DNA from 4 places in the Massilia niabensis genome. Region 3 is predicted to be linked to each of the others. Evidence: predicted binding sites of a transcription regulator. Region 3 holds the regulator's gene; each other region holds the start of a gene.
The links. Region 3 encodes sigma-54, which starts transcription at its own class of promoters, with help from an activator protein. Its sites were predicted from a motif close to TGGCANGNAANCTGCTTT; they were not measured.
Positions count from the first base shown of each region.

Region 1: a site for sigma-54 is predicted at 3,570-3,587, ahead of adh (aldehyde dehydrogenase). Genes of this name have one in related genera too.
Region 2: a site for sigma-54 is predicted at 4,449-4,466, ahead of ACFPN5_RS00950 (ANTAR domain-containing response regulator). Genes of this name have one in related genera too.
Region 4: a site for sigma-54 is predicted at 1,886-1,903, ahead of ACFPN5_RS18715 (PEP-CTERM sorting domain-containing protein). Genes of this name have one in related genera too.

Region 1 covers NZ_JBHSMU010000002.1:19,525-25,226, reverse strand. Annotated here, with positions in the region: gene ACFPN5_RS00215 (TonB-dependent receptor) at 1-1,322, shown strand, start outside; gene ACFPN5_RS00210 (TonB-dependent receptor family protein) at 1,327-3,477, opposite strand; gene adh (aldehyde dehydrogenase) at 3,789-5,309, shown strand; gene ACFPN5_RS00200 (DUF779 domain-containing protein) at 5,330-5,702, shown strand, end outside.
Region 2 covers NZ_JBHSMU010000003.1:180,362-186,063, reverse strand. Annotated here, with positions in the region: gene ACFPN5_RS00960 (RIFT barrel domain-containing protein) at 1-1,853, opposite strand, end outside; gene ACFPN5_RS00955 (S9 family peptidase) at 1,934-4,318, opposite strand; gene ACFPN5_RS00950 (ANTAR domain-containing response regulator) at 4,477-5,112, shown strand; gene ACFPN5_RS00945 (CmpA/NrtA family ABC transporter substrate-binding protein) at 5,134-5,702, shown strand, end outside.
Region 3 covers NZ_JBHSMU010000008.1:85,924-91,625, forward strand. Annotated here, with positions in the region: gene ACFPN5_RS07320 (KpsF/GutQ family sugar-phosphate isomerase) at 1-888, shown strand, start outside; gene ACFPN5_RS07325 (KdsC family phosphatase) at 888-1,418, shown strand; gene lptC (LPS export ABC transporter periplasmic protein LptC) at 1,446-2,048, shown strand; gene lptA (lipopolysaccharide transport periplasmic protein LptA) at 2,064-2,666, shown strand; gene lptB (LPS export ABC transporter ATP-binding protein) at 2,666-3,424, shown strand; gene ACFPN5_RS07345 (RNA polymerase factor sigma-54) at 3,450-4,925, shown strand; gene hpf (ribosome hibernation-promoting factor, HPF/YfiA family) at 4,989-5,342, shown strand; gene ACFPN5_RS07355 (enoyl-CoA hydratase/isomerase family protein) at 5,454-5,702, shown strand, end outside.
Region 4 covers NZ_JBHSMU010000015.1:952,405-958,106, forward strand. Annotated here, with positions in the region: gene ACFPN5_RS18710 (ATP-binding protein) at 1-1,793, shown strand, start outside; gene ACFPN5_RS18715 (PEP-CTERM sorting domain-containing protein) at 1,933-2,568, shown strand; gene ACFPN5_RS18720 (LysE family translocator) at 2,565-3,191, opposite strand; gene cphA (cyanophycin synthetase) at 3,203-5,702, opposite strand, start outside.

The DNA.
Region 1 (5,702 bases), on a different contig from region 3:
ATGGCGCCGCACTCGACGCATCAGGATGCGGGTTCACACGCGCCGAGGGCGCTGCGCTGCATCCAGGCGTCCTGAACACCACCAGCACCCGCCAGCAGGGCCGGGGAATAAGCGCCGCCTTCAGCACGCGGCGCGGTGGCGACCGGTTCGACGCCGGCATCACCTTTGACTACAGCAAGTCGGACTATGCCCAGTTCGAGCAGGAGGCCTTCATCAGTTCCACGCGCGAAGTGATCGGCGACCCGGGCGAGGAGCGCGAGCCCGACGCTTCCGTAACCGGCAGCTCGCGCGCCCTCGGGGTGTATGTGGCCGCGAGCCGCGCCTTGTCGCCGGCCACCCAGCTCACCGCAAGCGCGCGCCTGAACCGCGCGCGGGTCGACAACACGCTCACCAACGAGCGCGGACTGCAGCCGGCGGAAAGTTTTACCTATACCCGGCTCAACCCGTCGCTCGGATTCACCCATCAGCTTGGTGCCGGGACCACCGTGTTTGCCAACATCGCCCAGGGCAACCGGGTGCCGACCGTCATCGAGCTCGGCTGCGCCGATCCGGACAATCCCTGCCGCCTGCCGGTTGGCTTGCAGGCCGACCCCTACCTGAAGCAGGTGATCGCGCGCACGCTGGAGGCCGGGGTGCGCGGACGGCTTGAGGGGGGGCGCTATGTCGTTTCCCTGCATCGCACCAGCAACCGGGACGATATCCTGTTCCTCAGCGCCCCGTCGCGCCAGGGGTATTTCGCCAACGTCGAGCGCACCCGCCACCAGGGGCTCGATGCCACCCTCACGCAGCAGTTCGGGCGCCTGGAGGTGCGGCTGGCCTACAGCTATCTGCAAGCGCAGTACGATGCGGACGACGAACTGTTCACGGGCGCCCGCAACGTGCAGGTCCGCCGTGGCACGCGGCTGGCGGGCTTGCCCAGGCACAGCGGCAAGCTGACACTGGACTGGAAAGCAGGCGCGCGGACCGATGTCGGCCTCGACCTGCAGGCGGCAAGCAGCCTGGTCACCCAGGGGAATGAGGATGGACTGGTCGAAGATCCCGAGCCAGGCGAGGAACCGGAGCGTGCCGACTGGCGCGTGCGCGGGCATGTGCTGGTGAGCCTGCGGGCAAGCTACCGGCCGGCGCCGGGCTGGGAGCTGTTCGCGCGCGTAAATAACCTGTTCGACCGGCGCTACGAAACCTTCGGCGCGGTGGCGCCCGACCTGTTCCCGCAGGGCCGCCTGCTGGCACCGCACGAGGGCCCGGTGGACGCAGCGCATGCACGCTTCGTCGCGCCAGGCGCGCCACGCTCGATCGTGGCGGGCCTGCGCTACACCTTCTAAACGATCAGAAGGTGTACTGCGCGCTGATGCCGATCATCCACTGGCGTCCCGGCGCGGCTTCGTAATAGCGCCGGTTGGCGTCGCCCACGATGACCGAGCCGACGTAGCTGCGATCGAACACGTTGTTCAGCCGCACGAACTGCCTGAAGCGCCAGCGATCCACGCTCTGCCGCGCCTGCACACGTGCATTGACGACCGCGTAGCCGGGCGCGGCCTGTTCCCTGTTGGTATCTTCCGCATACACCTTGCTGCTGGCGATCGTCTCGAGTGCGGCGCCGAAGCGCCCGCCGGCGTCCTTCCACGCCAGCTCGCCGAACAGGTTCGCGCGCGGCACGCCCGGCAGGCGGCTGCCGGCGGCGACGCTGCCGAACGGAGTCTCGTAGGTGGCGCGCAGCAGCGTGAGCGCGACCCGGGTGCTGAAACCGGCCCCAAGCTGGCTGTCGAGCGACAGCTCGGCGCCGCGGCGCAGCGTTTCGCTGGCGTTGCGGTAGCTGGTGCGCCCACCGCCCGAGGTCTCGACCACCAGTTCGTCGTCGGTGCGCACCTGGAACAGCGCGGCCTCGACCCGTGTGTTGTCCCCCAGCTTGGCCTTGGCGCCGACCTCGATGTTGCGGCTGACGGCTGGCTGCAGCCGGAAGTTGAAGCCGGTCCCACCGGCCGAATAGAACAGTTCGTTGAGCGTCGGCGTCTCGAAGCCGCGCGCCGCGCTGGCATACACGTTCAGCTGCGGCGACACCTTGTACATGACGGCCGCGACCGGCGTCCACTTGCTGTAGTCGACGCCGCCGCTGTCGTTGCCGTTGGCGAGGAAGCGGTCGCTTACTTCCACGTCCAGGCTGCTGCGGCGCAGTCCGGCGCTCAGCGTCCAGGGGCCGCTCTCCCATTGCGTCTGCACATACGGGTCGAAGTTCGACAGCTTGTTGATCTCGTCGCGCCGCAGCGCGCCCCTGACCCCGAACTCGTTGCCGATGAAGTTCTCGTAGCCCTGGCGGTCGTCCTCGGAACGGCTGTACTCGACCCCGAACGTGGTGCTGAGCTTGCCGTTGGCCACCTGGCGCACCGTCATCCACTGGAGGTCGGCGCCGTAAAAGTCGCGGTCGAAGTCGATCACGCCGCCCGAATGGGTAGGCGGCGCCTGGAAGCCGCGCGAGAACGCCTGGTACTGGAGCACCTGGCGGTTGCCGGCCCAGGCCGTGAGGCGCAGGCGGTCTTGTCCGAAACGCTGCTCGAAGGTGGCGCCCGCCTGGGTATGCTCGATGCTCTTGCGCGTGTTGTAGCGCTTGGCCAGCGTGCGCTGCGGCGTTTGCGGGTCCGTGGTGTCGATTTCGCCGGCGCGCGGGTCGCGCTGGAAGGTGGCCCAGGTGACGCCCAGCGGGTCCTGCGTGTCGTCCTGGGTCAGCGTACTGGCGGTGATGGTCAGGCGACTGGTGTCGCTCGGCGTCATGCTCAGCTTCGCAAAGCCCTGGTCGCGGCGCGCAGCGCTGTGGTCGCGGTAGCCGTCGGTATCGAAGCGCGAGGCGTCGAGCAGGTATTTGATGCCGCTGGCTTCGCCCTGGGCACTGATGTCCACCTTGCGCAGCCCGTCGCTGCCGCCCGAGACAGTGGTCTCTAACGCCGGCGGGCCGCCGCCCTCGCGTGTAAACAACTGGATCACGCCGCCCGAGTGATTGCCGTAGAGCGCGGAAAACGGCCCGCGCAGCACCTCGATGCGTTCGGCCAGGTCGAGGTTGAAGGTTGCGGCCTGGCCCTGGCCGTCCGGCATCGAGGCCGGTATGCCGTCGGCGATCAGGCGCACGCCGCGTACCCCGAAGGCCGAGCGCGCACCGAAGCCGCGTGACGAGATTTGCAGGTCCTGCGCGTAATTCTCGCGGTTGTGCACCACCAGGCCGGGCACCGAGGCCAGCGCCTCGGAGGCATTGACCCGCACCTGGGTGTCGCCGATGCGCGCCGCGTCGACATTGTCGATCGCGCCCGGGAAATCGAAACTGTCCTGCTCGATCCGGCTGCCGGTGACGATGACGACCGGCATGGGCGTGGCCTGCTGCAGTTGCTCGTCGGCGGCCATGGCGCTGCCGTGGGCTGCGAACGCGGCGCCGCCGGTTGCGAACAGCGCGGCAATGGCGCGGCGCCGGGAGGGAAATGGTTGCTGCTGCATGCGTGTCTCCGATAACGGTGTGGGATGGAAGTGCTCGCCCTTGGCACTGCCCCAAGTGCTATTCAAGCAATAACTTTGCCATGGTAACCCGGTGGCACGGCGCTTGCATTGAACGTGGACTGGGCGTGCCAGGCGCCGAATTCGGGGCCGACCCCGGGCCAGCGACACCGCAAACCGGCACACCTGTCCCAGGATCGGGACAGCTGCCACGGCAGTGTGAAGGTTTCGGAACGCCAGCCAGGCCACACAGACCCACACAGGCGCCGTTCACGCCCAGGGGCCAAACACTATTTTCTGAAAAAGAGGATGACATGAATCTCGCAGACATCAGCAAGCTGGGCGTTGCCAATCCCTTCAAGCAGCGTTATGACAACTACATCGGCGGCAAGTTCGTGGCGCCTGTCAAGGGCGAGTACTTCCCCAACATCACCCCGATCACCGGCCAGCCGTTCTGCGAAGTGGCGCGCTCCACGAACGAGGACATCGAACTGGCGCTCGACGCGGCCCACGCCGCGAAGGAGGCCTGGGGCAAGACCTCGCAGGCCGAGCGCGCCCTCGTCCTGAACCGCATCGCCGACCGCATGGAGCAGAACCTGGCCATGCTCGCCACGGCGGAAACCATCGACAACGGCAAGCCGATCCGCGAAACGACGGCGGCGGATATTCCGCTGGCGATCGACCATTTCCGCTATTTCGCCGGCTGCATCCGCGCCCAGGAAGGCTCCATTGCGCAGATCGACCACGAGACCTACGCCTACCACTTCCACGAGCCGCTGGGCGTGGTCGGGCAGATCATCCCCTGGAATTTCCCGATCCTGATGGCGGTCTGGAAGCTGGCCCCGGCACTCGCCGCCGGCAACTGCGTGGTGCTGAAACCGGCGGAGCAGACGCCGGCCTCGATCATGGTGCTGGCGGAACTGATCGGCGACCTGCTGCCGCCGGGCGTGCTCAACATCGTCAATGGCTTCGGCCTGGAAGCGGGCAAGCCGCTGGCATCGAATAAACGCATCGCAAAAATCGCCTTTACCGGCGAAACCGGCACCGGGCGCCTGATCATGGGCTACGCCGCGCAAAACCTGATTCCCGTCACGCTGGAACTGGGCGGCAAGTCGCCGAACATCTTCTTTGCCGACGTGATGGATGCGGACGACGACTTCTTCGATAAATGCCTGGAAGGTTTTGCCATGTTCGCGCTGAACCAGGGTGAGGTGTGTACCTGCCCGTCGCGCGTGCTGGTGCAGGAATCGATCTACGAGCGCTTCATCGAACGGGCCCTTGCGCGCGTCGCGGCCATCAAGCAGGGCAACCCGCTCGACTCGAGCACCATGCTCGGCGCCCAGGCCTCGCAGGAGCAGCTGGAAAAAATCCTGTCCTACCTCGACATCGGCCGCCAGGAAGGCGCCGAGGTGCTCGCCGGCGGCGCGCGCCAGTCGATCGATGGCGACCTGAAAGACGGCTATTACGTGCAGCCGACCGTGTTCAAGGGCAACAATAAAATGCGCATCTTCCAGGAAGAGATCTTCGGGCCGGTGGTGTCCGTGACGACCTTCACGGACGAAGCCGACGCGCTGCGCATCGCCAACGACACCCTGTATGGCCTGGGCGCCGGGCTGTGGACGCGCGACGCAGCGCGCGCCTTCCGTGTCGGCCGCGCGATCCAGGCCGGGCGTGTCTGGACCAACTGCTACCACCTGTACCCGGCCCACGCCGCGTTCGGCGGTTATAAACAGTCGGGCATCGGCCGCGAGAACCACAAGATGATGCTCGACCACTACCAGCAGACCAAGAACCTGCTGGTCAGCTACAGCCCGAAGGCACTGGGCTTTTTCTGAGCATGCAGACCGAGCGCCCAATGAACGGCCCACCCGAAAGGGTGGTTGCCACGCCCGCCGCACTGGCCTTCATCGGCCAGCTGCGCGAGCGCCATGGCCCGCTGATGTTCTTCCAATCCGGCGGCTGCTGCGACGGCAGCGCCCCGATGTGCTACCCGGCTGGCGAATTCGCCGTCAGCGACACCGACGTCTGCCTCGGCAGCCTCGATGGCGTGCCCTTCTACATGGGCGCCGAACAGTTCGCCTACTGGGAGCACACCCAGCTCATCATCGACGTGGTGCCCGGCAATGGCGGCATGTTCTCGCTCGATAACGGGACGGGACAACGCTTCCTCACCCGCTCGCGCCTGTTCGAGGATGAAGAAATGCACCAGCTGCAGGGCGGGGCGAGCG
Region 2 (5,702 bases), on a different contig from region 3:
GCAGCCCGGCCGTGGGTAAGCACACCCAGCTTGTTGGCCGCCGGGTTGGTGCTGTACTCGGCGTTGTACCAGTCGAGGTTGCTGGCGAGGATCGCGGTGAACTGGCGCTTGAGCGGGTGGCCGTCCGGCGTGATGTAGGCGGCCTGGCCGAGGGTGCGCAGGCCCCAGGCCTGGCCGCGCACCTGGTGCGGCGCCAGCAGGCCCTGGATGTTCTTGCGGTAGCTGGGGGGCGCGGTAAACACGTTGTACATCGCCCAGAACTGCAGCTCTTCCAGGTAGTAGTGGTCCCCGGTGACGAGGTAGGGAAGGTAGGCGAAGCCCGGCTGGTGCGCGACGTCTGCCCTGTTGGGCGTCTTGCATGCCTGCTTGTCGCAGGGCGGAAAGGCTTCCAGCTTGCCGGTCTGCGGGTTGCGCGTATCGGAGCGCTGGCCCAGCAGGGTCATGTAAGGATAGTCCATCAGGCCCACCGGCATGCCCGTGCGCTTGTCGCGGTAGTGGATCGACCAGCTGCCGGCCAGGTCCGCGGTGCCCAGCGTGATGTCTTTCGCCTGTGCGTCCATGCTGAGCAGGTACATCGCCGCCCAGCCCGGCAAGAGGCCGATATCCATGCGCCCGCCGGTCCCGGGCATGGCGCGCGCGGCGACACCGACACCCATCGGCTCGGCCGCCGGACCTTTCCATCTCGCGGCCAGGGACGCCAGGGCCGCGCTTGACACCACGACCGAGCGGTCGTAGTTCGGCAGTGCCCGCGTGGCGATGAGATATTCAGGATCGTGGCGCAGGTGCAGCGCCGGCGCCGCCCCGACCCAGGCCAGGTTGCGCCAACGGGCGTGGTGCCAGTGGGTGAAGCCCTGCTTCGCATACACCGGCTTGCCGCCGGCCGTGAGCTCGACGTCATAGATGATATTGCGCGGATCGGGTTCGAATGCCCAGTTGTTCTCGATGGCGACATCGACCCGCGCCTTCTTCGCCTCGCCATACCAGCGCACGGCAAAGCGCGCCGCGAGGTGCGGATGCTCGGCGCCCTGGGCGTTGCGCAGGGGCGCGGCCACCTGCAGTTCGGTCACGATCGGGCCGTGCAGCCAGACCTGCGCCTTTTGGGCCTTGAACAGCGCGTCGCTGGACGCGGTATAGCGCTCGCCGCCTTCCGTGATGCTGACGGTGGCGTCGGCACCGAGTCCCGCCCTGGCCGGTCCCGGGTCATCCGCTTTCCTGGGCGCCTTCACCAGGGCGAGGCCGACATCCTTGCCCGCCAGGCGCGGCAGCAGCAGCGACAGCACCGCATGGCGCACCGAGCCGTCGGGGTGCGAGGCCTTGACGTCCATCTGCAGCGGCAGCAGGGTGCCGTCAGCCAGTTTGGCGGCGAGCGCAGTGCCGCGCGCAACGTCGCCGGTTGCGAATACCTGGCCGAAGGTGACCGGCACCTTCGACTGTTCGCCGCGCCCGGTGCTTTCGATGACGACGCCGGTAATGCCGCCGGCCGGGATCGCGAGAGTGGGCCTGGCGACCGGTGTGTCGTCCCTGGACGCCTCTTTGGCGCGGCGCTTTGGCGCCGGGTTGCCCTGGTCCTCGTCCTCGTCTCCGGTATCGCTCCGGCGCTTGCCGGCGGGCCGGCTGTCGGGCTTCGGCCTGGCCTCGGCCGCCTTCCTGGCAGGGGGCTCCTGCGGCTGCGCCTCCGCGCCGTGGCGCTCGCCCAGCACGCGGCTGGAATCGAGCTTGCCGGTGGTGGGCAGGCCGACGAAGCCGGGATCATCGCTGGAGGTCTTCCTGTCCTGCGCCTGCACGCCGGTGGAGGCGAGGGCAAGCAGGCAAAGAGCGAGACGGGTACGGACTGAAGCGGGAGCTGGATGCATGCGGGCGCGTGAAAGTTGGTACGGATGAGTGCACAGTAAAACAAAAAGCGCCCCGGAGGGCGCTCGCTTGGCGTTCTACATCACTGCTTGAGCGTGCGCTCGAACAGCTTGTAGATCCGGCGGTACTGGTCGAACCAGCTTTCCGGCTGCGTGTAGGCGTGCCGTTCGAGCGGGTAGCTGGCCAGTTCCCAGTTATCCTTCTTCAGCTCGATCAGGCGCTGGGCCATGCGCACCGAGTCCTGGTAGAACACGTTGTCGTCGACCATGCCGTGCGCGATCAGGAGGTTCCCCTGCAGCTTGTCGGCATATTCGATCGGCGACGAGACTTTATACGCCTGCGGATCCAGGTCCGGTGTATTCAGGATGTTGGACGTGTACTCGTGGTTGTAGCTGGTCCAGTCGGTCACGGGACGCAGGGCAGCGCCCGACTTGAACATCTCCGGTGCGCGCATCAGCGCCATGAAGGTCATGAAGCCGCCGTAGCTGCCGCCGTAGATGCCGACGTTCGCCGTATCGCCCTGGTGGTGCGCCGCCATGTACTTCACGCCGTCCTGGTAGTCGACCAGTTCCGGGTGGCCCATCTGGCGGTAGATCGCCGTGCGCCAGTTGCGGCCGTAACCCTTCGAGGCGCGGTAGTCCATGTCGAGCACGACATAGCCCTTTTCGACCAGCAGGTTGTGGAACATCTGCTCGCGGAAGTAGACCGGGTAGCGCTTGCTCGTGTTCTGCAGGTAGCCGGCGCCGTGCACGAACATCACGACCGGGTATTTTTTGCCCGGTTCCATCTTCGCAGGACGGTAGAGTTTCGACCAGACGGGGTCGCCGCCGTCGCTCGACGGCACGGCCACGTACTCGGGCTCGATCCAGGTGCGCGCCTTGAACTCGGGCGTGCGGGTGTCGGTCAGCCTCAAAGGCGCGCCGCCCATCACCGGTACGGTGGCCAGCTGCGCCGGCATGTAGCTCGACGAGTAGTGCACCAGCAGCTTGCGCTCGTCCGGCGACAGCGCAAAACGTTCCACTCCCTCGAGGCCCGTCACTTCGCGGGTAGTGCCATCCTTCGCATTCACCGCGCACACTTCATAGGTGCCCGGGTTCTTGCGGTTGCAGAGCAGGTAGGCCGTGCTGCCGTCGAAGCTCCACTGCACGTCGCCGGCTTCCCACTTGCCGCTCGTGAGCGCGCGCGCCCGGCCGGCGGCATCCTGGGTGTACAGGTGCGCGTAGCCGCTTTCCTCGGACAGGTACCACAGCGTGCGGTTGTCCGGCAGCCAGCCGAAATCGCTGTTGTCGTGATTGACCCAGGCCTCGTCGGTCAGGCGGTGCACGGGTTTCAGTTTGGCCGCGGCCAGGCCGGCGTCGAGGCCGATGGTGGCGATCCAGCGGTCCTTGTTGTCGACGGCGCGCAGCATCACGGCCGCGAGCTTGCCGTCCGGCGTCCAGCGCACGGCGTCGGTCCGGTCGGCGATGCGCAGCGCGCGGTTGCCCTTCAATGGATCGAGCTTGGCGGCGGCGCGCAGCTGCGCCAGCGGGTCGACCGCGATGCCGGGCAGGGTGTCGAAAGGCAGGTCCTGGACCGTGCCCGTCGCCAGCTCGATCAATTTCAACGCATGCGGAGCCGGGTTGTTGCGGCCAACGCGGGTGCGCTCGTCGTCGGCTTCTTCGTAGCCCGATTCGGTCACGTAGCGCGGCATCTTGCCGATGCGGCCCTTGTCGCCGCCCTTGGCAGCGGTCACCACGACCAGCCAGCGCCCATCCGGGGACAGCGCGCTGTCTTCGATGGTGACCTTGTCGCCCAGGTAGACCGGGGCCGGCGCGCGGGTCAGATCGGCACGGCGCTCTTCCTCGCTGCGGGCACGCCCGGCGTCGCGGTCGTCTTTCGCGCGCTGCAAGGTGGCGATCAGGCGCAGCTGCATATCGCGCAGCGCGTCAGGTTCTTGTACGGCCGGGTCTTTCGCGGCGCGCGGCAGGGCGGTGGGCGCCTGCAGGCGGCTGGCGCGGTCCCAGCTGAACCAGTCATGGCCGACGCGGAACTGCACGGCGCGCTCGTCGCTGGAATACTGCGGTTCTTCGGCTTTCACGCCGCGCGTGATCTGGACCAGCGCACCGCTTTTCAGGTCGCGCTCGAACAAGTCACCATTGCGCACCAGGATGGTGCGTGTGTGCTTGCGGTCGTAGACCACGGCCGGGCTGTCGAGCTTGGCCAGTTCGCTGTCCGCTACCTTGCGCGGCCCGCGCGTACTCGCCAGGAAGGTATCGCGTAGCGGGGAGCCGGTGCGCTTCTGCTTGAAGTACACGCTCTTGGCGTCCCAGCTCCACCAGGCCTGTTCGACCGGGTTACCGATCCAGTCCGGGTGGGCCATGGCCTGGTCGAGGCTGATTGGCGTCGGGGTGGGAGCGGCTACGGCCACTGCCGGCAGCGCGGTCAGCGTCGTCAAGGCAGTAAGGAAAGTCAGTGCAGGAAGTCGCATCGTGATGTCTGGTGGGTGAAAGGGATAGCTTTCCGGCTAGAAAAATGCGAATGCATTCTAGCCCAGCCGCCATGCGAAGTGGGTGGTTCCGGTTAAATTATCGCGGTCGGCGGCCGTGTACATACGGTCTTGGCTCGATTCTTGCATCAGTTCCCCGCATGAACCCAGCCGACCAGCCCCGCAGCCTGCGCATCGTTGTCGTCAACAGCGGCGAGCTGCACACCGACGACGCAAGCCTTGCCGCCCAGGCCCGGCGCGGCGCGGCGCTGCGGGCCGGGCTGCTGGAATCGGGCTATGACATCGTCGCCTCGCTGCCGCCCGACGTCTACCTGCCCGAGCGCATCGCCCAGCTGCAGCCGGACCTGATCATCATCGACAGCGAATCGGATGCCCGCGACGTGCTCGAGCACATCGTGATCGCCACCCGCGAGGCGCGCCGCCCGATCGTGCTGTTTACCGAGGACGACCGGCCCGGGACGATGGAGGCGGCGGTCGACGCCGGGGTGTCGGCCTATATCGTGGCCGGCCTGCGCGCCGAACGGGTGCGGCCGGTGCTCGACGTCGCGCTGGCCCGTTTCAGGCGCGAGCAGAAGCTGCTCGGCGAACTGGCCGACACGCGCCAGCAGCTCGTCGAGCGCAAGACCCTCGACCGTGCCAAGGGCTTGCTGATGGCGCGCTACAAGCTCACTGAGGAAGAAGCCTACGGACGCCTGCGCAGCATGGCGATGAACAAGAACCTGAGACTGGCCGAGATTGCGCAGCGCATCCTGGACATCGAGGATTTGCTGGGCTAGGCCCGGCGCGGGAAGGATGGTATGGCAGGCTTCGAGGGTAGCGCAGGCGGGTACGTGGCGGGATCGGACCGTCTGGAAAAAGCCAGCGTGCGGATTGGCTTCATGCCGCTGGCCGATTGCGCACCGCTGGTGATGGCGTCCGTGCTCGGCTTCGACGAGCGCTACGGCCTGCGGCTGGTGCTGGAAAAACAGCATTCCTGGTCGGCCATGCGCGACCGCCTGGCGAACGGCGAGCTCGATGCGGCGCAGGCGCTCTATGGCCTGCTGTACGGCTTGCAGATGGGCGTCGGCGGCGCGCCGCGCGACATGGCGGTGCTGATGAACCTGAACCAGAACGGCCAGTCGATCGTGCTCTCTCGCGCGCTGGCCGCCGCCGGCGTGGGCGATGGACGGGGCCTGGCCGCGCTGATGGCCGCGCAGCCGCGCCGCTACACCTTCGCTCACACCTTCCCGACCGGGAACCACGCCATGTTCCTGTGCTACTGGCTGGCTGCCGCCGGCATCGACCCGACGACGGACGCCACCCTGGTCACCCTGCCGCCGGGGCAGATGGCGGCCAATCTCGAGGCCGGCCACATGGATGGGTTCTG
Region 3 (5,702 bases):
GACGACAGCCTGGTGCGCGCCGTGGCCGTGCTGTACGCCTGCACGGGCCGCGTAGTGGTCTCGGGCATGGGCAAATCCGGCCACATCGCGCGCAAGATCGCCGCGACGCTGGCCTCGACCGGCACCCCGGCCATGTTCGTGCACCCTGGCGAAGCCGCCCATGGCGACCTCGGCATGGTGACCTCGCAAGACGTGTTCATCGCCATTTCCAACTCCGGCGAATCGTCGGAACTGATGGACATCCTGCCGGTGGTCAAGCGCATGGGTGCGCCCCTGATCGCGATGACCGGGAAGCCCCAGTCGCGCCTGGCGCTGCTGAGCGACGTCCACCTCGACATTTCGGTGGCGAAGGAAGCCTGCCCGATGAACCTGGCGCCGACCGCCAGCACCACTGTCACCCTCGCCCTGGGCGATGCGCTGGCCGTGGCGCTGCTCGATGTGCGGGGTTTCCGGGAAGAAGATTTTGCGCGCTCGCATCCGGGCGGCGCCCTGGGACGGCGTTTGCTGACCCATGTGCGCGACGTGATGCGCAGCGGCGAGGCGATTCCCGCCGTCGCCCCGGACCTGCCGCTGGCCCGGGCGCTGCTGGAAGTGAGCCAGAAGGGCATGGGCATGACCGCCGTCGTCGACGCGGCAATGCACCCGCTGGGCGTCTTCACCGACGGCGACCTGCGCCGCCTGATCGAGCGCGAGCAGGACTTCAGCAAGCTGCTCATCAGCGACGTCATGCACGTCGGCGCCCGCACCGTCCACCCCGACCAGCTGGCGGTGGACGCGGTCGCGATCATGGAAGAATTCCGCATCAACCAGATGCTGGTAGTCGACAGCGACGGCGTGCTGGTCGGCGCGCTGCACATCCACGACCTGACCCGGGCGAAGGTGATCTGATGACGCCACTTGCACACATGGAACGCGCGGCGCGTGTAAAGGTCATGATTTTCGACGTCGACGGCATCCTGACCGATGGCAGCCTGACCTACGGCCCGGACGGCGAGGTCACGAAAACCTTCAACGTGCTCGACGGCCTGGGCATCCAGCTGCTGCAAAAGACGGGCGTGGCCACCGCGATCATCAGCGCGCGCAATTCGCCGATCGTCAACGCACGCGCCAGGGACCTGGGCATCACCCACGTCTGGCAGGGTTTCCACGACAAGCGCGTCGCGTTCGCGGAATTGCTGGCGCAGACCGGCATCACGGCCGAGCAGTGCGGCTACATCGGCGACGATGTGATCGACCTGCCGCTGCTGACCAAGGTCGGCTTCGCGGTGACGGTGCCCACGGGCCATCCCGAGGTGCAGCACCGCGCCCATTACGTCACCAAAGCCGGCGGCGGCCGCGGCGCCGTGCGCGAGGTCTGTGACCTCGTAATGCGCGCCCAGGGCAGCTACGAACAGGCACTGGCCCCTTATTTTGCTTAAGGGACAAACACAAGCATGGCGACCTACGTGAATAAACGCACCGCTCACCGCTGGCGCACGCTGGGGCTGATGCTCACCGCGGTGTTTTTTGCGTTCGGCAGCTTCTGGCTGCTGCAGGCGATCCAGTCGGAAGACGAGGTGGTCGGTGGCAACGGGGGAAGCGAGCCCGATTATATTGTCGAGAATTTCAGTTTCGTGCGCATGACCGAGACCGGCTCGCCGCGCTATGTCATGTCCGGCGCGCGCCTGGTGCACCATCCCAAGCCCGACATGTCGGAGGTGACCCGGCCCGTGGTCGAGAGCATGGCCCCGGGCCGCCCTCGCATGACGATGCAGGCCGAGCGCGGCCAGGTCTTCCATGGCGAGAACCGGGTCGAACTGATGGGCAAGGTCAACATCGTGCGCCCGGCCACGCCGACCACTGAAGCGCTGCACGCCCGGACCGAGGCGCTGACTGTGCTGGCCGACGACGAAATCATCAAAACGAAGCTCCCGGTGCAGATGACGCTCGGCGCGTCTTCGGTAGATGGGGTCGGCCTGGTGGCCGAGAACCCGACCCAGAAGATACAGCTCGGCGGACGCGGGCGGATCGTCTATCCGCCGCGCCGGCAGGCCGCCCCCACTCCATAACAGGAACAAGAACACATGAAAAAAACCTTCCACCACGTGCTCGCCGCCGCTTGCCTGGCGCTGCTGTCGCTGTCGGCCTCGGCCGAGAAGGCCGATTCGCTCAAGCAGGCCGTCATCGAATTCGATACGGCCGACCTGGACGAGGTCACGCAGACGCGCATCCTGACGGGCAACGTCATCGTCACCCGCGGCACGCTGACGCTGAAATCCGACCGCGCGCTGGTCAAGGAAACGCCGGAAGGCTACATGAGCGTGACGCTGACCTCGAATCCGGGACGCGTGGCGACCTTCCGCCAGAAGCGCGACGGCGGGCCGGACCTGTGGATGGAAGGCCAGGCCGAGCGCATCGAGTACGAAGAGCGCGAAGAAGTGGTGAAGCTGTTCTCGAAAGCGGTCGTGAAGGAACTCGAAAACGGACGCGTCACGAACGAACTCATCGGTCCTTACATCTCCTACGACAACCGGCGCGAAGTGGCCGCCGTGCGCAACGACCCGAGCGGCCAGACGAAAGTCGGCGGCGGGCGCGGCACCCTGATCATCGCGCCCCGTCGTACAGCTCCGGCAGCGGCGCCGGCACAGGCGCAGGCTCCCACACCAGTGCAGGCAGGAAAGAAATAATGAAGGATGTACGCGACAGCAGCACCCTGGTTGTGCGGGGGCTGCAGAAAAGCTACGGCAAGCGCCTGGTCGTGCGCGACGTGTCGCTCGAGGTGGGTTGCGGCGAAGTCGTCGGCCTGCTCGGGCCAAACGGCGCCGGCAAGACGACCTCGTTCTACATGATCGTCGGCCTGGTGCCGTCGGACGCCGGCACCATCGAAATCAACGGCACCGACATTTCCAGCCTGCCGATCCACCGGCGCGCGGTATTGGGACTGTCCTACCTGCCGCAGGAAGCCTCGGTGTTTCGCAAACTGACGGTGGAAGACAACATCCGCGCCGTGCTGGAACTGCAGCGTGACGACAACGGCAAGGCGCTCACCAAAGCCGCGATCAACGAGCGGCTCGACTCCCTGCTGGCCGAACTGCAGATCGAGAAGCTGCGCGAGAACCAGGCGCTGTCGCTGTCGGGCGGCGAGCGGCGCCGGGTCGAGATCGCGCGCGCGCTCGCCACCAACCCGCGTTTCGTGCTGCTCGACGAACCGTTTGCCGGGGTCGACCCGATTGCCGTGATCGAGATCCAGCGCATCGTGCGCTTCCTGAAGGAGCGCGGCATCGGCGTCCTGATCACCGACCACAATGTGCGCGAGACGCTTGGCATCTGTGACCGCGCCTATATCATCAACCAGGGCGCCGTGCTGGCCTCGGGCCGCCCTGACGACATCATCGCCGACGAGTCGGTACGACGCGTCTACCTCGGCGAACACTTCCGCATGTAGTTAAAACGAAGAACCAAGCGGCATCATGAAACAATCCCTGCAACTCCGGACTTCGCAGCACCTGGCGCTGACGCCACAGCTACAGCAGTCGATCCGCCTGCTGCAGCTGTCCACGCTCGAACTGCACCAGGAGATCGAGCAGATCCTCTCCGATAACCCGCTGCTCGAGCGGATCGACGACCCGCTCGACAATTCCGTGCGCCTGCTGGCTGACGGCGCCATCAACGATTCGCCCGTCCAGCAGCCCGATGCGCCGGCGCCGAACGGGGACGAGCCAGCCGCTCCAGGGGAGGCTGGCGAGGCGCTCGATGCCAACGGCGGCGATGTCGAGCGCGGCGAGGCCGATGCCGACTGGGGCGACGCGCCGCGTGCATCCGGCAGCGACGGCGACGACGATGGCCGGCCGCAGCTGGGCGCCATTGGCGTGACGCTGCGCGAGCACCTGTCGGAACAGATCCGGGTAACGGGTGCGAGTACGCGCGACCGCGCGCTGGCCGAACTGGTGATCGACGCCATCGACGACAACGGCTACCTGGAAGAGCAGCTCGACGAGATCCACGCGCGCCTGCCCGAAGAGCTGGAAGTCGATATGGACGAGCTGCGCTGCGCGCTGGCGCTGGTGCAAAGCCTCGATCCGGTCGGCGTCGGCGCACGCAGCGCCAGCGAGTGCCTGGCGCTGCAGATCCGGCAGATGCCGGGCGTGCCGCTGGTGACCCGGCGCATGGCCCTGAAAATCGTCGAGGGCTATCTGACCTGGTTCGCCCAGCGCGAATTCAACAAGCTGAAAAAGGCGCTCGACTGCGACGACGAAGACCTGCGCGAAGCGCAAGCCGTGATCCGCCAGTGCAATCCGCACCCGGGCGCGGCCTTTGCGTCGAGCACCTCGGACTACGTGGTTCCGGACGTTATTGTCCGCAAGACCGGGTCCGGCTGGAGCGTAATGCTGAACCACGAAGTCATGCCGCGCCTGCGCGTGAACAACGTCTACGCGGCCCTGCTCAAGCAGGGCAAGGGCGAAGGCCAGATGAGCGCGCAACTGCAGGAAGCGAAGTGGTTAATTAAAAATATGCGCCAGCGTTTCGACACGATCCTGCGCGTTTCGCAGGCCATCGTCGAGCGTCAGCGCAACTTTTTCAGCCATGGCGCGGTTGCCATGCGTCCCCTTGTGCTCCGCGAGATTGCTGATACACTAGGCCTACACGAGAGCACGATTTCTCGCGTGACAACTCAGAAATTCATGCTGACCCCGCACGGCATGTTTGAGCTGAAGTATTTCTTCGGAAGCCACGTCGCCACCGAAGCGGGGGGCGAAGCCTCTTCGACGGCGATCCGGGCGCTCATTGCGCAACTGACAGGAGCAGAGGACCCCAGGAACCCATTATCCGACAGCAAGATCGCGGAAATGCTCGGTGAACAAGGCATGGTCATCGCGCGCCGCACGGTTGCAAAATATCGTGAGGCCCTCAAGATCCCTCCGGTCAGTCTCCGCAAATCCTTGTAACAACGGCAGCCATGCGCGACCCAAGCGTGCTGCGTCAGCCGTTTCTTTTTCAAAGGAGTGTGTATGAATCTCACTATCAGCGGTCACCACCTCGACGTTACCCCTGCCATCCGTGAATACGTACAGAACAAGCTGGAACGCATCACGCGCCATTTCGATCAAGTGATCGACTCCCACGTCATCCTCGCCATCGATAACCTCACTGAAAAAGACAAAAGGCAGAAAGCCGAGATCAACCTGCGCCTTTCCGGCAAGATGGTGCACGTGGAAAGTGTGGCGCAAGACCTGTATGCCGCGATCGACCTGCTCATGGACAGGCTGGATCGCCAGGTGATGAAGTACAAGACCATCCTGCAAAACCATAGTCACGAGGCGCTCAAGCGCCGTCCTGAAGGCGGAGAGGCTGTTGCTGTCTGATCGGCAACGAAGCACCGTCTGAACGAGGGCGCCGAAGGGCGCCCTTTTCAATTGTGGAACCGGCGCAGCGGCTTGGGTAAAATGCATGCCTCTTCAACCATCTTGCCCGCCATGACCGACCATGTCCTGACCCGCGTTGCCAACGGCACCGGCGTGATTACCCTCGACCGGCCCAAGGCCCTCAATTCGCTGTCGCTCGCCATGGTGCGGCGCCTGACCGAGACCCTGCTGGCCTGGCGCGACGACGCATCCGTCGACGCCGTCGTGATCACCAGCAGCAGCGAAAAAGCCCTGTGCGCGGGCGGCGACATCCGCTTCTTCCACGAGGCCGGCCACGCAAGCCCGACGGGCGGCAGCGCG
Region 4 (5,702 bases), on a different contig from region 3:
GGCGCGCGCTGCCGTACTTCGTCGCCGCCGGCGGCGAGCGCCGCACCAACATCATGTTCGCCCCGGTGCGCGGCGATGACGGGCGCATCCTGTTCGTGGCCGCGACCGGGGTCGACGTGACCGAACAGCACCACGCCGGCGAGCGCCTGCGCCTGCTGGACGCGATCGGCGAAGCGACCCGCATCGCGGCCGATCCCAAGGCGATCATGGAAGAGGCAACGCGCCTGCTCGGCGAGCACCTGGGCGTGACGCGCGTGGCCTACGCCGACCTGGAACCCGACAACGACCGCTTCACGATCCGCCACGACTGGCACGTCCCCGGGGCGATGAGCACCGCCGGCGTGTATTCGCTCGACCTGTTCGGCTCGCGCGCCACCTCGAACCTGCGCGTCGGCCGCAACCTGGTGGTGGGCGACGTCGACCGCGAGCTGGCCCCCGAGGACGGGGCGGGGATGTTCAACGCCATCGGCATCAAGGCCATCGTGTGCTGCCCGCTGGTCAAAGGCGGCAAGCTGGTGGCGATGATGGCGGTGCACCAGAGCGGCCCGCGCGCCTGGACCGGGGAGGAGGTGGCCCTGATCGAAGCGGTGGTCGAGCGCTGCTGGGCCCACATCGAACGGGTGCGGGGAGCCGCGGCGCTGGTCGAGGCCGACCGCCGCAAGTCCGAATTCCTGGCTACGCTGGCTCACGAGCTGCGCAACCCGCTGGCGCCGATCCGCAACGGCCTCGAGATCCTGCGCCTGTCGCATACTAAACCGGAACTGCAGGCCAGCGTGCGCGCGATGATGGAGCGCCAGCTTGGCCACATGGTCCACCTGATCAACGATTTGCTCGACATCGCACGCGTTTCCAGCGGCAAGGTGGTGCTCAGGATCGAGCGCGTCGCCCTGCAGGCGGTGGTCGGCAGCGCGGTGGAAACCAGCCTGCCGCTGCTCGAGGCGGCCGGCCATACCCTGGCGGTAGAGTGGCCCAATGCGATGCCGGAGGCGCCGCTGCTGCTCGACATCGACGCCGTGCGCATCAGCCAGGTGCTGAGCAACCTGCTCTCGAACGCGGCCAAGTACACGCCGCAGGGCGGGCGGATCGACATCAAAGTGCGGGGATCTGGCAGCGAAGTCGCGATCGCGGTAAGCGACACGGGGATCGGCATCGCGGCCGACTCGCTGCCGATGCTGTTCGAGATGTTCACCCAGGTCGCGCGCAGCATCGACCGCTCCAAGGGAGGCCTCGGGATCGGGCTGGCGCTGGTGCGTCACCTGGTGCAGCTGCATGGCGGCAGCGTGAGTGCCGCCAGCCCAGGTCCCGGGCAGGGCAGCACCTTTACGGTGCGCCTGCCGCTTGGCGAAGCGCAGGAACCGGTGCAGGCCAATGTGCCGGCGGACTTGCAATCGGGTGTGGCGCGCAGCGCCGGCACCCTGCCGTCCCGGCGCCTGCGCGTGCTGGTGGCCGACGACAACGTCGATGCCGCCGACACGCTGCGTGCCTTGCTGGAGTTGTCGGGCCACCTTACGCGCGTGGCCCACGACGGCGAGGAAGCGGTTCGGCTCGCCGCGCAGTTTCTTCCGCACATCGCCTTCCTCGACATCGGCATGCCGCGCCTGGATGGTTATGGCGCCGCCCGTGCGATCCGGGCGCTCCCCGGCCTGGAAGCGGTGCCGCTCGTGGCGCTAACCGGCTGGGGCGCGCAGGACGACCGGCGCCGCTCGCGCGAGGCCGGCTTCGACGAGCACCTGCTCAAGCCGGCAGTGCCGGAAGAGGTGGCGGCGCTGCTGGAGCGCGTGGCGCGCTGTTGAGGCGCGCACGCCGTGTCGACGGTTCTTACACCTGCCTCATCCCGCCTGCATACGCGGCAGTAAGCCCCTGATTTTGCAGAAGATTTGCTGCATGGCGCAAAACTTGCTTAATTGCACATATCACTAACAAGGAGGACAAATGAGCCACGCTGCACGCCGTCTTGCTGCCGCAATCTTTACCTTCCTGATTTCCGCCGGCGCCTGCGCTGCGGTGGTCGCCACCAACACGGAGTATGGCAATATCGACGGCCGCGAGGCAACGCGCGCCTTGAACGTCACCACCCGCGGCACGGTGACTGACCTGAACATCACGGTCGAATTCTCGAAATGCGACGATCCGCCGATCGGCCCGACCGGCACTCGTTGCCTGGGCACCGGCTCGCCGTTCGAAAACGAATTCAGCCTGCGGCTGATCGGGCCGAACGGCGAGAGCGTCGAACTGGTGGATGCCTTCTCGACCTACACGGCAGGCGCGCCGAACTCCGGCGCTGGCCGCGTCAGCGTGACCTTCGACGACGAAGCGGCCAGCGCCGCCGGCCCGCGCGTACGCGAAGGCAGCTTCCGTCCGGCCCGGGCGCTGTCGGCCTTCGACGGCATGGACATGTTCGGCAGCTGGACGCTCTACCTGCGCGACTTCGGCCGCGGCGACCCGCTCGAATTCTTCTCGGCGCAGCTGGATATGGCCTTCGAGCCAGCGCCAGTGCCGGAGCCGGCCACGCTGGCGATGCTGGGCCTGGGATTGCTGGGGCTCGGCGCGGTGCGCCGGAAGAACTAGCGCGAGACGATCAGCTTCACGCCCAGGGCAATGAACACGCCTCCCGCCAGCCGGTCGAGCCATTTACCGGCGTCCGGCTTGCGTTCGAGCCAGCCGCCGACCGCGCCGGCGAAATAACCGAGCAGCCCGAACAGGATCGCCGCCTGCACCGTGAAGGTCACGCCCAGCGCCAGCATCTGCGCCGGGACGTCGCCGTTGGCGGGAATCACGAACTGCGGCAGCAGCGACAGGAAAAACAGCACCACCTTCGGGTTGATGGCGTTCGCCAGCAAGCCCTTCATGAACAGGCTGCGCAGCGGCTGGGGCGGCGCTGCCGCGCCAGCCGCGGACTGTCCACCGGTACTACGCAGCGCGTTATATCCCAGCCAGACCAGGTACAAGCCCCCGCCCACGCGCAGCGCCGTGAACGCCACCGGCGAGGCGGCAATCACTGCACTCACGCCGATCACCGCCAGCAGCGTGTGGCTCAGGCAGCCCAGCGCGCAGCCCAGGCCGAACACCATGCCTTGCCTGCGGCCTTTCGACATGCCCAGGCCCAGCACCATCAGGTTGTCGGGACCGGGGGAGGCGGTGAGCAGGATGGCGGCCAGCAGGAAGCCAAGGAATTGTTCGGGTGCGAGCATGGGGTTTTATATCAAGCCTCGGCGACCCTTTTGGCAATATGCGCCAGCGACTCATCCACCTGGTCAATCAGGATCAGGCACAAGTCCCCCTCGTTCAAACGCTCGAGCGCGCGGTCGATCGCGATGAACTCGCCGTTGATCTCCTCGACATGGCTGGTGCGCGTGGCGCCGCTGAGGCCCTGGCGCAGCAGGGCGACCACTTCGCCGTCCGGCCGGCCGCGCTGGCACTGGTCCTGGTACAGCAGCACGTCGTCAAACGCCGCGCCGAGGATTTCGGTCTGCTGGGTGATGTCCTGGTCGCGGCGGTCGCCCGCGCCGCTGATCACCACCGAGCGCCGTTTGGCCGGCATGTTCTCGACCGCCGACACCAGCGCCGCGATCGCGTCCGGATTGTGGCCGTAGTCGGCAATCAGGGTCGCGCCCCGGTAATCGAAGACGTTGAAGCGTCCCGGTGCATTGTCGCTTTCGCCGACAAAGGTTTTCAGGCCGAGGCGGATCTTGTCCCAGTCCAGGCCCACGGCCCATGCGGCCCCCACCGAGGCCATCACGTTCTCGACCTGGAAGCCGACGACGCCGCCGCGCGTGATCGGCACTTCCTGCAACGTGATGCGGGTTTCGTTCTTGCCCTGGGCGCAGACGAGCCAGCCGTTGTCGACGTACACCACACGGCGGCCCTGGGCGCGGTGCATGGCCATCAGGGGATGGCCGCCGTCCTGGGCAAAGTAGGTCACGTCGCCTTTCGTGTTTTCCGCCATGGCGGCCACCACCGGATCGGCCGCGTTCAGCACGGCCATGCCGCCTTCGACCACGTTCTGCACGATCACGCGCTTCAGGACCGCGAGGTCTTCCAGCGTGGTGATGTAGTTCAGGCCAAGGTGGTCGCCGGCGCCGATGTTGGTCACCACCGCCACCTGGCAGCGGTCAAAAGCCAGGCCTTCGCGCAGCAGGCCGCCGCGCGCGGTCTCGAATACGGCCGCGTCGACGTCCGGGTGCAGCAGCACGTTGCGCGCGCTGCGCGGGCCGCTGCAGTCGCCACTGTCGATGCGGCGCCCTTCGATGTACACGCCATCGGTATTGGTCATGCCGGTGCGCAGGCCGGAGGCGGTCAACAGGTGCGCGATCAGGCGCACGGTCGTGGTCTTGCCGTTCGTGCCGGTGACGGCAACGACCGGGATGCGGCCGTCGTCGCCCTCCTTGAACATCATGTCGACAATTGCGCCGCCGATGTCGCGGCCCTTGCCGAACGATGGGGACAAGTGCATGCGCAGGCCCGGCGCGGCGTTCACTTCGACGATGCCGCCGCCTTGCTGCTCGATTGGTTTCAGGACGCTGTCGCACATCAGGTCGACGCCGCAGATGTCGAGGCCTACCATGTGCGCGGCGGCGATCGCGCGCGCTGCCACTTCCGGATGCACGTCGTCGGTCACGTCGGTGGCCGTGCCGCCGGTGGAGAGATTGGCGTTGTTGCGCAGGATGACGCGGCGGCCCTTTTCCGGCACGGAATCGGCCTGCAGGCCCTGTTTCGCCAGGCTGCCGAGGGCGATGTCGTCGAAGCGGATCTTGGTGAGCGAGGTCGAGTGGCCGTTGCCGCGGCGCGGGTCGAGGTTGACCTGGTCGACCAGCTCGCGCACGGTGTGCACGCCGTCGCCGACCACGTTCGGCGGATCGCGGCGCGCGGCGGCGACCAGCTTGTCGCCAATGACCAGCAGGCGGTAATCGTGGCCCGGCAGGTAGCGCTCGACCAGGATGTCGTCGCGGAATTCGCTGGCGGAGTGGAAGGCGGCGGTGATCTGCTCCTCCGTCGTGATGTTGACCGTCACGCCCTTGCCCTGGTTGCCGTCCTTCGGCTTGACCACGACCGGCAGGCCGATTTCCTGGGCGGCGGCCCAGGCGTCATCCGGGTCGATCGCGACCCGCCCGAGCGGCACCGGCACGCCGGCGGCATCCAGCAGGCGCTTGGTCAGTTCCTTGTCCTGGGCGATGGTCTCGGCAATCGCGCCGGTGGCGTCGATCTCGGCGGCCTGGATGCGGCGCTGCTTGCTGCCCCAGCCGAACATGACCAGGCTGCCTTCGGTCAGGCGGCGGAAGGGGATGTTGCGTTCGATGGCGGCCTGCACGATCGAACCGGTCGAGGGGCCGAGGCGTACGTCTTCGTCGAGGTCGCGCAGCTGGGTGAGGGCTGCCTGCAGGTCGAAGGGCGCATCGTTCCGGGCGGCGTCGATCAGCTGCTGCGACAGGTCCAGCGCCAGGCGGCCGACGTCTTCTTCCGAATACTCGACGACGACCTGGTAGATGCCCGGTTCGACGGTAGCCGTGGTGCGCGAGAAGGTGACCGGGCAGCCGGCTTCGGCCTGCAGGGCCAGCGCCACGATTTCGAGCACTTCGGCCAGCGGCACGGGGTCGAGCGCGTCTTCTTCGTGGCCGAGCGGCTGCAACTGGCCGAGCTGCGGAAAGCGCGAGCGCAGGCGCGTCTCGAAGCCGGGCAGGGCGGCGATCGATTCTTCCTCCGGG